2 regions of the Pseudodesulfovibrio hydrargyri genome follow, and region 2 is predicted to be linked to the other one. Evidence: predicted binding sites of a transcription regulator. Region 2 holds the regulator's gene; the other holds the start of a gene.
What was found. Region 2 encodes sigma-54, which starts transcription at its own class of promoters, with help from an activator protein. Its sites were predicted from a motif close to CTGGCACGGNNNNTGCTT; they were not measured.
Positions count from the first base shown of each region.

Region 1: BerOc1_RS12935 (TadE/TadG family type IV pilus assembly protein) is a predicted target of sigma-54. The motif match lies at 2,977-2,994, and genes of this name have one in related genera.

Region 1 covers NZ_LKAQ01000004.1:1,855,760-1,861,243, reverse strand. Annotated here, with positions in the region: gene cpaB (Flp pilus assembly protein CpaB) at 1-64, opposite strand, end outside; gene BerOc1_RS12950 (A24 family peptidase) at 77-625, opposite strand; gene BerOc1_RS12945 (Flp family type IVb pilin) at 753-938, opposite strand; gene BerOc1_RS12940 (sigma-54-dependent transcriptional regulator) at 1,401-2,786, opposite strand; gene BerOc1_RS12935 (TadE/TadG family type IV pilus assembly protein) at 3,051-3,440, shown strand; gene BerOc1_RS12930 (TadE/TadG family type IV pilus assembly protein) at 3,343-4,674, shown strand; gene BerOc1_RS12925 (TadE/TadG family type IV pilus assembly protein) at 4,688-5,155, shown strand; gene BerOc1_RS12920 (tetratricopeptide repeat protein) at 5,314-5,484, shown strand, end outside.
Region 2 covers NZ_LKAQ01000001.1:51,720-57,203, reverse strand. Annotated here, with positions in the region: gene lptC (LPS export ABC transporter periplasmic protein LptC) at 1-458, shown strand, start outside; gene BerOc1_RS00280 (LptA/OstA family protein) at 442-1,323, shown strand; gene lptB (LPS export ABC transporter ATP-binding protein) at 1,324-2,049, shown strand; gene rpoN (RNA polymerase factor sigma-54) at 2,287-3,696, shown strand; gene hpf (ribosome hibernation-promoting factor, HPF/YfiA family) at 3,733-4,275, shown strand; gene BerOc1_RS00260 (PTS sugar transporter subunit IIA) at 4,278-4,727, shown strand; gene rapZ (RNase adapter RapZ) at 4,748-5,484, shown strand, end outside.

The DNA of each region.
Region 1 (5,484 bases), on a different contig from region 2:
CCGCGACCACGGCGAGGACAAGGGACAGGCCGATCTGGACCAGGGCTCTGGTTGACTTGCTCATGACGTCCCTCCTCTAATATCCGATGTGGATGGAACCGGTCCGCCAGGCGTACAGGCCCATGGCCGTAAAGGTGCCCGCGGCGATGGCCAGGCCGTAGCAGAGCCTGGGCAGGGCCTTTTCCGTGGACGTGGGAGCGAAATTGAAGCTGCGCGTCGCGATGAACACGAGAAAGACGTTGGCGATGTTGCGCAGCACGGCCATCATGGTCTTGCGATCAAAGGCCAGGACGCCGAGCGCGTACACGCCGCCCGCCATGCAGGTGCACAGAAACGCGGTCAGCGTGGCGTCCAGGCCGAGCCAGGCCCCCACGCCGGCCATGAGCTTGACGTCGCCCGCGCCCATCACGCCCAGGAAATAGGGAATGGCCATGGCCGCGAACCCGAGGGCGAAGCCGCTCGCCGCGAACTTCAGCCCGGCGAATCCGCCGAACACGGTGTGCGTGGCCAGCCCGGACAGGATGAGCGGGAAGGTCAGCCAATTGTAGATGCGTTGATTCCTGATGTCGGTGACGGATGCGGCGACGAGTGCCGTTGCCAGCACGGCGGTGACGAGAATATCCATGGTTCCCCCGATGGCCAGGGGCAGACCGACTTGGTTGTCTCCGCTTTCCCCCGGAGACAAAACCGGGGCTCGCGGGACCATCCCGCCAGCCCCGGTTCGGCTGCTCTGGCTGCTTCCGGTTGAAAGTCTAGCTTGCCGGGGTCGTCATGGCCTCGGCCATCTTGGTCTTCACATAGTTGAAGGTGGCGACGACCTGCTCCCCCAGGAGCTGGGTGGCGCCGGCGATGCCGGCGGCGATCAGGGCGGCGATCAGGCCGTATTCGATGGCGGTCGCGCCTTCTTCGTCACGGATGAGGTTCATCAGCTTGGTCATTGTCGTTCTCCTTGGTTTAAATTCGAGTCTTAAATTTTTTTCAGTGCCTTTCAGCACCAGCCACGCCCTCCCTTGAGCAACCCGCGTGCCAGAGCGGAAAACGAGTGAACAGCTTCAATTCAACCACTTGTTATAAAAAGGAATAAAAATTTCCCATTCACAATCAGCCAGCCCCGCCCCCCGTCCGAATGACCTTCCAACGCCTCGAAATCTACGAATAATAGAGTCCCGTCGTGGAACCTTTCACTCCGATCAAATTATTTAGTATACAAATTCAATATGTTAAAGTATCCATTTTTAATAGATCAACTTGTGCAAAGTGGCTCGAAGGGACCTTTCCGGAGTTGAAAGGCGAGGAAATCCCCTGGATGAAGGGAGTAACGAGGTGTGGGAGACCACAAAATGTGGAGGTTGACTCGGCGCACGCCGCCCGCAAGGGGCGGACCGGTTGAGGCTGTTAAGCTATTTTTTGAATAATATCGGATCAATACGGTGCTTTTGCAGCTTGTTCCAAAGGTTCTTGGCCGACACGCCCAGGGCCGTGGCGGCCTCGGTCTGGACGCCGCCGCAGACGCGCAGGGCGTTCTCGATCAAGGCCCGCTCATACTCGATGAGGGCCTGTTTCAGGGGCAGTCCCTCGCCCGTGGGCACGCACACCCCGCTGTCACCGCACGGCCGGGCGTTGGAGAAGGCCTGGTCCACCTCGGCCGGGGTGATCCGGGTGGAGGTGCAGAAGATGGCCGCGCGCTCGATGGCATTGGCGAACTGGCGCACGTTGCCCGGCCAGTCGTAGTTGAAGAAAATCTCCATGGCCTCGGGCGAGACCCCGGCGATGTCCGTGCCGAGCCTGCGGTTGGCCCGGTCCAGGAAGAATTCGGCCAGTTGCGGCAGGTCGGACTTGCGTTCGCGCAGAGGCGGCAGAATCAGGGTGGCCACGTTGAGTCTATAGTATAGATCGCTGCGGAATTCACCGTCCCGAACCCGCTGCTCCAGCTCCTGGTTGGTGGCCGCGATGATGCGCACGTCGTACTGGATGGGCTTGGCCCCGCCCACGCGCTCGGCCTGCTTCTGCTCCACGGCGCGCAGCAGCCGGGGCTGCAGGTGCAGGGGCATGTCGCCTATCTCGTCGAGCATGAGCGAGCCGCCCTTGGCCAGCTCGAACTTGCCCTGCTTCATGGAGGTCGCCCCGGTGAAGGCCCCCTTCTCGTGGCCGAACAACTCGGATTCAATGAGGGTCTCGGGGATGGCCGCGCAGTTGATCTTGACGAACGGGGCCTTGGCCCGCGCGCTCATGGCGTGGATGGTGTCGGCCACCAGTTCCTTGCCGGTGCCGGTCTCGCCCATGATGAGCACGTCCGCGTTGAGTTCGGCCACCCGGCCGATGCGCTCCTTGACGGCCATCATGGGCGCACTATGGCCGATGATGTTGTGCAGCGGGCTGCCCCCGCCGCGCCGTTTCAGCTCGGCCAGCTCCACCTGGAGGCGGCGCTTCTCCAGGGCGCGCCGGACCACCACCTCCATCTCGCGCAGGGAGAACGGCTTTTCGAAATAGTCATAGGCCCCCTGCTGCATGGCCGTGACCCCGGTCTCCTTGGAGCCGAAGCCGGTCATGACGATGACGTCCACACCCGGGGCCGCGTCGGCCAGATGTCCCAGCGCCTCCAATCCGGACATGCCGGGCAGCTGGATATCGTGCAGGATGAGATCGAAACCCGATGCCCCGGCCTTTTTCAAGCCCTCCTCGGCACTCGCCGCGGTCTCCACCGCGTAGCCCTTGTCGGCCAGCGCCTCGACCAGCATTCCCTGAAAGGCGCGGTCGTCGTCGACCACAAGTATTTTCTCGGCCACCGGTTCGCTCCCTGATGGTGTAGTTCCCGCGTGAGGACAACCCTACATGAAACAGGGGCGCTTATCCATAAAAAATAGATAAAGCCGTCCGGACGATTCCTCCACAGGCATCTCCATAGGTGGAACACAAAAAAATTTACCCTGTTTAAACGACATGTTGTGTGCATCCTTCTGACGAAACCATCCTGGTTTGGCACGCACGATGCTTTATACGGTGGAACCGGCCTTCCGCCGGGCCAATTCCGGACTGCAAGGAGAACGGGAATGAGAAGAAGAGATGACAGACGCCAGGGCATCGCCGCAGTCGAATTCGCCCTGCTGCTTCCCGTAATAGTGCTTCTGATCCTGCTTCTGGTGGAGGGCAGCAATGCCATGCATACCTACTCCGCCCTGGTGGAAGCCAGCCGCGAAGGGGCGCGCCATGTGGTCATGGAAGGCGAGAACGCCGACGTGGAGGGCCTTGTGGCCGCCGTCCTCGCCGATCTCGATTCCAATGGCCTGTCCACCAAGGTGACCACCGACACCGTTGCCAACACCGTCACAGTAGAGGTTTCCTATGTTTACCAGATGTTCGGCTCGCAAAGCGGCCAAGACATGTTCGGAAACGACACCGCCCCCACGTTCGTCGCACAGACCACCATGCCGCTCCCGTAAGGGAGCCCGCCGGGGCTCCACCAGCGCCATCATGGCTCTGCTGCTCCCCGTCCTCATCGGGATGGTGGGCATTGCCGTGGACATGGGCAACATGTACATGACCCACACCAGGCTGCAGGCCGCGGTGGACGCGGGCGCCCTGGCCGGGAGCCTGGAGTTGCCCTACGACCCGGATCTGTCCAAGGGCGTGGTCCGCCAGGCGGTGGAGGACATGGTCGCGGACAACATGGAGGGGGCCGTGGTCACGGACATCTCGGCGGGCACCGAAATCCGCAGCGTCAAGGTCACGGCCCGGGCCGAAGTCAAGGTGCTCCTCATGGAGGTCCTGGGCATGGCCGACGGCTATGTGGAGGCCAACGCCATGGCGGGCTTCAACAAACTCGAGGTGGTCTTCGTCATCGACAACTCCGGCTCCATGAAGGGCACCCCCATCGACCTGGTCAAGCGGGCCTCCAACGAGTTGGCCGACCTGCTCATCCCGGACGGCACCACACCGGACACCAAGGTCGGCCTGGTGCCCTTCCGCGGCAAAATCCGCCTTGGCGAAGCCGTGGACGGCTACGCCAAGGGCTGCGTCAACGCGGACGGCTCCCTGAACCAGGGCATCCACGAGGACTTCATGGACGAATACTACGCCCTGCCCTATTACTACCGGTCCTACATCACCCTGGACACCTGCTCCAACATCCCGGCCGTGCTGCCCCTGAGCAAGGACAAGCGAACGATCGTCGCGGCCATCGACTCCCAGACCGCCACCGGTGCGGCCTCGGGCACGGTCATCTCCGAGGGCATCAAGTGGGCGCGCAACATCCTCACCCCAACCCCGCCGTTCACCCAGGCCGGGGACAAGGAGGACTTCCGCAAGATCATGATCGTGCTCACCGACGGCGACACCGAGGACGGCGAGTGCGGCGGGTCCTACCGCGCCTCGTACCGGCCCAACAACTACTGGACCAACGCCTACTACGGCATGGGCGTGGACACCGCCCACTGCAACGACGGCGGCGTGCTCAACGCGGACATGCTCGCCGAGGCCCAGGCGGCCAAGGACGCGGGCATCGAGATCTTCTCCATCCGCTTCGGCTCCTCGGACAACACCGACATCAACCTGATGAAACAGATCGCCTCGAGCAAGCAGGGGACCGACGACCACTACTTCGACGCCCCGTCCGTGTACGACATTCCCGACATCTTCAAGCAGATCGGCAAGCAGCTCGGCTGGCGCCTGCTCTAAGGGAGGTTTAGCCATGCACAAGAACCGCAACAACACCCGCCGAGCAGGGTTGGCAGCCGTGGAAACCGCCCTGATCCTGCCCATCCTGTTCATGCTCGTCATGGCCGTGATCGAAGGCGGCAATGCCGTGTACGCATACATGACCGTGCAGAAGGCCGCCCAGCTCGGCGCCCGCTACGCCGCCACCGGCCGGGGCGCGGAAGAGGGCACCCGGCTGAACGACATCATCGAGGCCACCCAGGCCGGGCTGACCACCCTGAAGCAGTCCAACATAGTGATCTCCGTCCGCTCCTGGCCCGACGTGCGGGCCACGGGTGACGGCATCGACAACGACCCGGGCGCGCCCTGCCAACTGGCCGAGGTGGCCGTGGTCTACAACTACGAGCCGTTCACCCCCCTGGTCGCCCCGCTGCTGCCGGACACCATCCCGCTCCGGGGATTCGACCGCAAGGTCAACGAGCCCTGGAAGCCGTGCAACTAAACCGGTTTTTCCATAGTCCCGAAAAAGGCCCTACCAAGGGCCTTTTTCGGGACTCCACTCCGCCCTCGATCAATATTTGGTATTGATATATGCCTTGACCTGCATTACTTTCCTTTCGGCCCGAACATGCAGAAAGATCAATAAGGGAGTCTTCAGCCGTGGACGATTATCCGGCTATTCTCGGTGTATATTCATTGTCGATCGAGGCCGATGTGGGCACAGGCGGCACTTCCGTCAGACATGAGAACGTCACCTACTGGTACGCCCGCCAGCTCTCCCCCGAACAGTTCGAGATCCAGCCTCTCAACGCGCACCACGTCCCCTCGGGC
Region 2 (5,484 bases):
ACGTCTCGGCCGAGGACATCGAACTGGTCCAGGGCAAGGAGGGCAGCATGACCTGGAAGCTGTTGGCCAAGAGCGCCAAGTACAACCAGGAACTCGGCATTATCGCCGTGGATTTTCCCCAGCTGACCGCCTACTTCGGCGACGACCGCCAGGAAGTCTACGTCCAGGCCGATCGTGGCGAGGTGGACCAGGCCAATGACAACCTGACCCTGTACGACGGGGTCAGCGGCCGGTTCGGCGACATGGCCTTGGACGCCCAGCACCTTGATTATGTGGGCGCAATAGGTAAGGTGTATCTCAAGGGCGGCGTGACCGTGCGCCGCCCGGACATGACCGTCCAGGCCAAGGCCCTGGAGATCGACCTGGTCACGAGACAGATGGTGGCCGCCGGCGGCGTGGAAGCGCTGCTGGCCCCCGAAGGGCTGGGAAGGAGTCCTTTGAATGAAAACAAGGAATAAGACGTTGCTGAAAACGGTTCGCCATACGGGAATTCTGCTGATGCTGGCCCTGCTGCTGGTTCCGGCCCGGGCCATGGCCCAGGACTGGGGCGAGGTGCGCGAGGCCACGGTCAACCTCAACGTCCGCAAGGCGCCCCGGCCCGGAGCGGAGCACGTGGTCACCCTGGCCAAGGGGCAGCGGGTAAGGACCGACTTTCCCCAAAACGGCTGGCTGGCCGTGTTCGAGCTGGGCGAAAAGGACCGCGACCCGGCCAAGGCCGTGGGCTACGCCAACGCCAAGTACCTCAAGGTGATCGAGGCCGAGATGGCCGCGTCCGTTTCCGCCACCGCATCAGAGCCCGCGCCGACGCCTGCTCCGGCAAAGGATTCCGGCGAGGGCGAGCTCAAGGCCCCGGTGGCCGCGACGCCGCCCGCGCCCATCCCGGTGGGCGTGGACCCGAGCCGCCTGCCGGTGAAGATCACCTCCGACCGCATGACCTACGACGAGACCGGCAAGGTCATTTCCTTTGTGGGCCACGTGGTCGCCACCCACGGCGAGTTGACCCTATGGGCCGACAAGCTCTCGGCCTATCTCGCGTCCAGCACCGACAAGAAATTCTCCGCCGACAGCGTGGACCGCATCGTGGCCGACGGCAACGTGCGTGCCAAGAAGGGGACCACCGAGGGGACCTGCGGCCTGCTTACCTACCTGGTGGGCCCGCAACTGCTCAAGATGGAGCGGGATCCCAAGCTCCAGGACGGCCCCAACTCGTTGACCGGCGAGGTCATCAACTTTCACATCAAGGACGACCGGTCCGAGGTCATCGGCGGCAAGCAGCGCGTCAAGGCCGTCTTCATGACTCCCGGCAACCTGAAGGTGCAATAAATGGCCGAGGGTCTGCGCGCAACCAACCTGTCCAAGCGGTACGGTCAGAAAGAGGTCGTGCACGGCATCAACATCAAGCTCGACGCGCGCGAGGTGGTCGGTCTGCTCGGCCCCAACGGCGCGGGCAAGACGACCACGTTCTACATGCTCGTGGGCATCGTCCAGCCCAACACCGGGGAGGTCTCCCTGGGTGGCCACGTGCTCACGGACAAGCCCCTGCACGAGCGCGCCCGCCTGGGGGTGAGCTATCTGCCCCAGGAAAGCTCCATCTTCAAGAAACTGACCGTGCGCCAGAACCTGGAGATCATCCTGGAGCAGACCTCCATGACCTCGCGGCAACAGCGGGCCCGGGCCGACGAACTCATGGAGATGTTCACCATCACCAAGCTGGCGGACCAGGCGTCCATGTTCCTGTCCGGCGGCGAGCGGCGCAGGCTCGAAATAGCCCGGGCGCTCATCCTCGATCCGCAGTTCATCCTCCTGGACGAGCCGTTTGCCGGTATCGATCCCATCGCGGTCATCGACATCCAGGAGATTATCTCCGTGCTCAAGTCCATGGATATCGGTATCCTCATCTCGGATCACAACGTCCGGGAAACCCTGAATATCTGCGACCGGGCCTACCTGGTCTACGAGGGCACGGTCATCCTGGAGGGAGCCCCATCCGAGATCGTCAAGTCCAGCCGCGCCCGGCAGATATATCTGGGCGAGGATTTCCGGCTTTAGCCCGCCGTTTTCGTCTTTTTTTCCTCTTTCCCGATTTACACCGTTGCTAAAGGTTGGTACACTTTTTTCATATCATAATATGCAGGCGGAAATATTAATGTAAACAGGATGTTAACACAATTGTGTTGCATCCTTTAGTTCACTGTGGCATGGTTGAACCGGAAAAAATGTCTGGCGGTTAAAAAAAATTTCTTTATCCGGCAATCGATAAACACAACCTCAAGCGGGTAGCGCATCATGGGATTGGAACTTCGGCAACAGCTCAAGCTCTCACAGCAACTGGTCATGACGCCCCAGTTGCAGCAGGCCATCAAGCTGCTGCAACTGTCGCGGCTTGAACTGCTGGAGACCGTGCAGCAGGAATTGTTGGAGAATCCCTTCCTGGACGAAACCGAGACCGACACCGAGGTCCCGGACAAGACCGAGGTCCTGACCGAATCCCAGGCCGAGGAGGAACTGGTCCGCAACGCGGACTGGGAAAACTACCTGGGCGAATTTTCCTCCACCTCCAAGCAGGCCCTGTCTCGCGACATGGAGATGCCCGAGGAGGGCATGTCCTTCGAGGCCCGCCTGGCCTCGAAGCCCTCTCTGGAAGGGCACCTGAACTGGCAGATGCGCCTGTCCAACTTCTCCGAGCACGAGCTGGCCATCGGCGACGTCATCCTCGGCAATATCGACGCCAACGGCTACCTGCAGGCCACCATGGAGGAGTTGACCGCCATGGTCCAGGCCTCGGAGGAGGAGATCGAGTCCGTTCTGCGCCGCATCCAGCACCTGGACCCGGTCGGCGTGGGCGCCCGGACCCCGCAGGAGTGCCTGCTGGTCCAGATGGAGGTCCTCGGATATGACGACCCGATCCTGGTCTCCCTGGTCAGCGACCACCTGGAGGACCTGGAGAAGAATCGTTACAAGCCTCTGGCGCGCAAGTTCAAGATCACCATGGACGAGCTCAAGTCGTACCTGGATCTGATGCAGACGCTCGATCCCATGCCGGGTGCCAACTTCTCCAGCACCGAGCCGCACTACGTCAGCCCGGACGTGTTCGTCTACAAGTACGGCGAGGACTTCGTCATCATCCTCAACGAGGACGGTATGCCGAGGCTCCAGATGAACACCTTCTACATGGATTCCATGAAGGGCGCGGCCGACAAGGAGAAGGAATATTTCCAGGAAAAGATGCGTTCCGCCGCATGGTTGATGAAAAGTCTGTACCAGCGGCAGCGAACCTTGTATAAAGTAGTTGAGAGCATTGTCGGCTTCCAACGGGCATTCTTCGAGGAGGGCGTGACAAAGCTCAAACCCCTCATCCTCAAGGAGGTGGCGGAAGACATCGAGATGCACGAATCCACCGTGAGCCGGATCACGACCAACAAATATGTCTCGACCCCTCACGGCATCTTCGAGCTGAAGTTCTTCTTCAACTCGGCCCTGGACCTGAACGACGGGTCCCAGGTGGGTTCGGAGAGCGTCAAGGCGCTCATTAAGCAAATGATCGCAGATGAAGACACGAAGAAACCGCTCAGCGACGAGAGGATAGGCGAGATCCTCCAGGAAAAGCTGGAAGTGAACATCGCCCGGCGCACGGTCGCCAAATACCGCTCGGCCATGGGCATAGCTTCGTCTTCGAAACGAAAGCAGTACTTCTAGGGGCTGCTTGAAGCACTCTCAACCAGGAGGCAGCGTATGAACATCAGCTTCACTTTCAAGAACTTCGAGCCTTCCGATCACCTCAAGGGTTATGCGGAAAAGCGTTTTGAAAAGGTAGCAAGATACGTTTCCGATGCGGAGGCCGATCTCCAGGTCAACCTGCTGGTCGACAAGTTCCGCCACAAGGCGGACGTGATCCTGAACTCGGATCGCATACATATCTCGGCCTATGAAGATTCGGAGGACATGTACTCCACCATCGACATGGTCCTGGACAAGCTGGAGGCCCAGCTGCGCAAGATGCGCGAAAAGATGAAGAATCGCCCCAGGCAGGCGCGTCCCAATAAGATGGTGCAGATGAACTACCTGTCCTACGAGGACATCGCTCCCGGTTCAGCGCCCACCATCGTCGGCACCGACGCATACGAGCCCAAGCCCATGTCCGTGGACGAGGCCGCCATGCAGCTGGATGCCCGTGACAACGAATTCCTGGTCTTCCTCAATGCGGAGACCGACGGCGTCAACGTGATATACAAGAGAAAGAACGGCGATTACGGCCTCATCGACCCCGGAAACTAAGCATGAAACTCAGTGATTACCTGGCGAAGGAGCTGATCCTTCCCGAACTCGAGTCCGCAACCAAGTCGGACGTATTGAATGAACTCGTCGCCCCCCTGGGCGTACAATATCCAGAGATGGACACGGACCATGCGGTCCGTGTCCTTCTCGATCGTGAACGGCTCGGTTCCACCGGCATCGGAGACGGCATCGCCATCCCTCACGGCAAGCTTGAGGACCTGGAAAAGGTCATCGTGGTCGTGGGCCGCAGCCGCAAGGGCGTGGAATTCGAAGCGCTGGACCACGCCCCGTGCACCATCTTTTTCCTGGTGCTCGCCCCGGAACAGGTGGCGGGCATGCATCTGCGCGTCCTGGCCCAGATCTCCCGCCTGCTCAAGGACGAGGAATTCCGCAAGGCGTTCCTGTCGGCCGATGACCTTGAGGGCCTCTGGGCCCTGCTCAAAAGCGTGTAACCGAAGGGACGGAATCCGTTGTGACCTCGACCAACCCCTTCCCGGTGGTGATCGTCACCGGACTCTCCGGCTCGGGCAAGAGCACCGCGCTCAAGGTCTTCGAGGACCTGGGGTTCTTCTGCATCGACGGGCTCCCGTCCGAGATGTCGGCCAAGCTGGCCGACCTCATCCTCTCGTTCGACACCAAATACCGCGGTCTGGCGCTCGGCATGGACCTGCGCCAGTTCGAGTTCGTGGACGGCTGGAGCAAGGCGCAGGAAGGGTTCGCTCAACTCGGCATCACCCCTCAGGTCCTGTTTCTCGAGGCCAAGATGGCCGAGCTGGTCCGCCGCTACGCCACCACCCGCCGCCCGCATCCGCTGGAATCACGCAACCTGGGCCTCGAGCAGGCCCTGGAGATGGAAAAGAAGCTTCTGGAGCCGGTGCGCCTCGGAGCCGTTCTGGTCCTGGACACCACGGATTATTCCATCCACGACCTGCGCCGGGTCATCCAGACCAAGTGGTCGTCCCTCAAGGACGTGAGCAAGGGCATGCGGGTGCACATCATCACCTTCGGCTTCAAATACGGCGTGCCGTCCGAGGCCGATCTGGTCTTCGACCTGCGCTTTCTGCCCAACCCCTATTTCGACAAGTCCCTGCGCCCCCTGTCCGGCCAGGACAAGGCGGTCGCCGACTACGTCCTGGGCAACCCCACGGGCGAGGGGTTCATTAAGCGGTTCCATGAATTTCTGCTTTACATCCTGCCGCTTTATGCCGA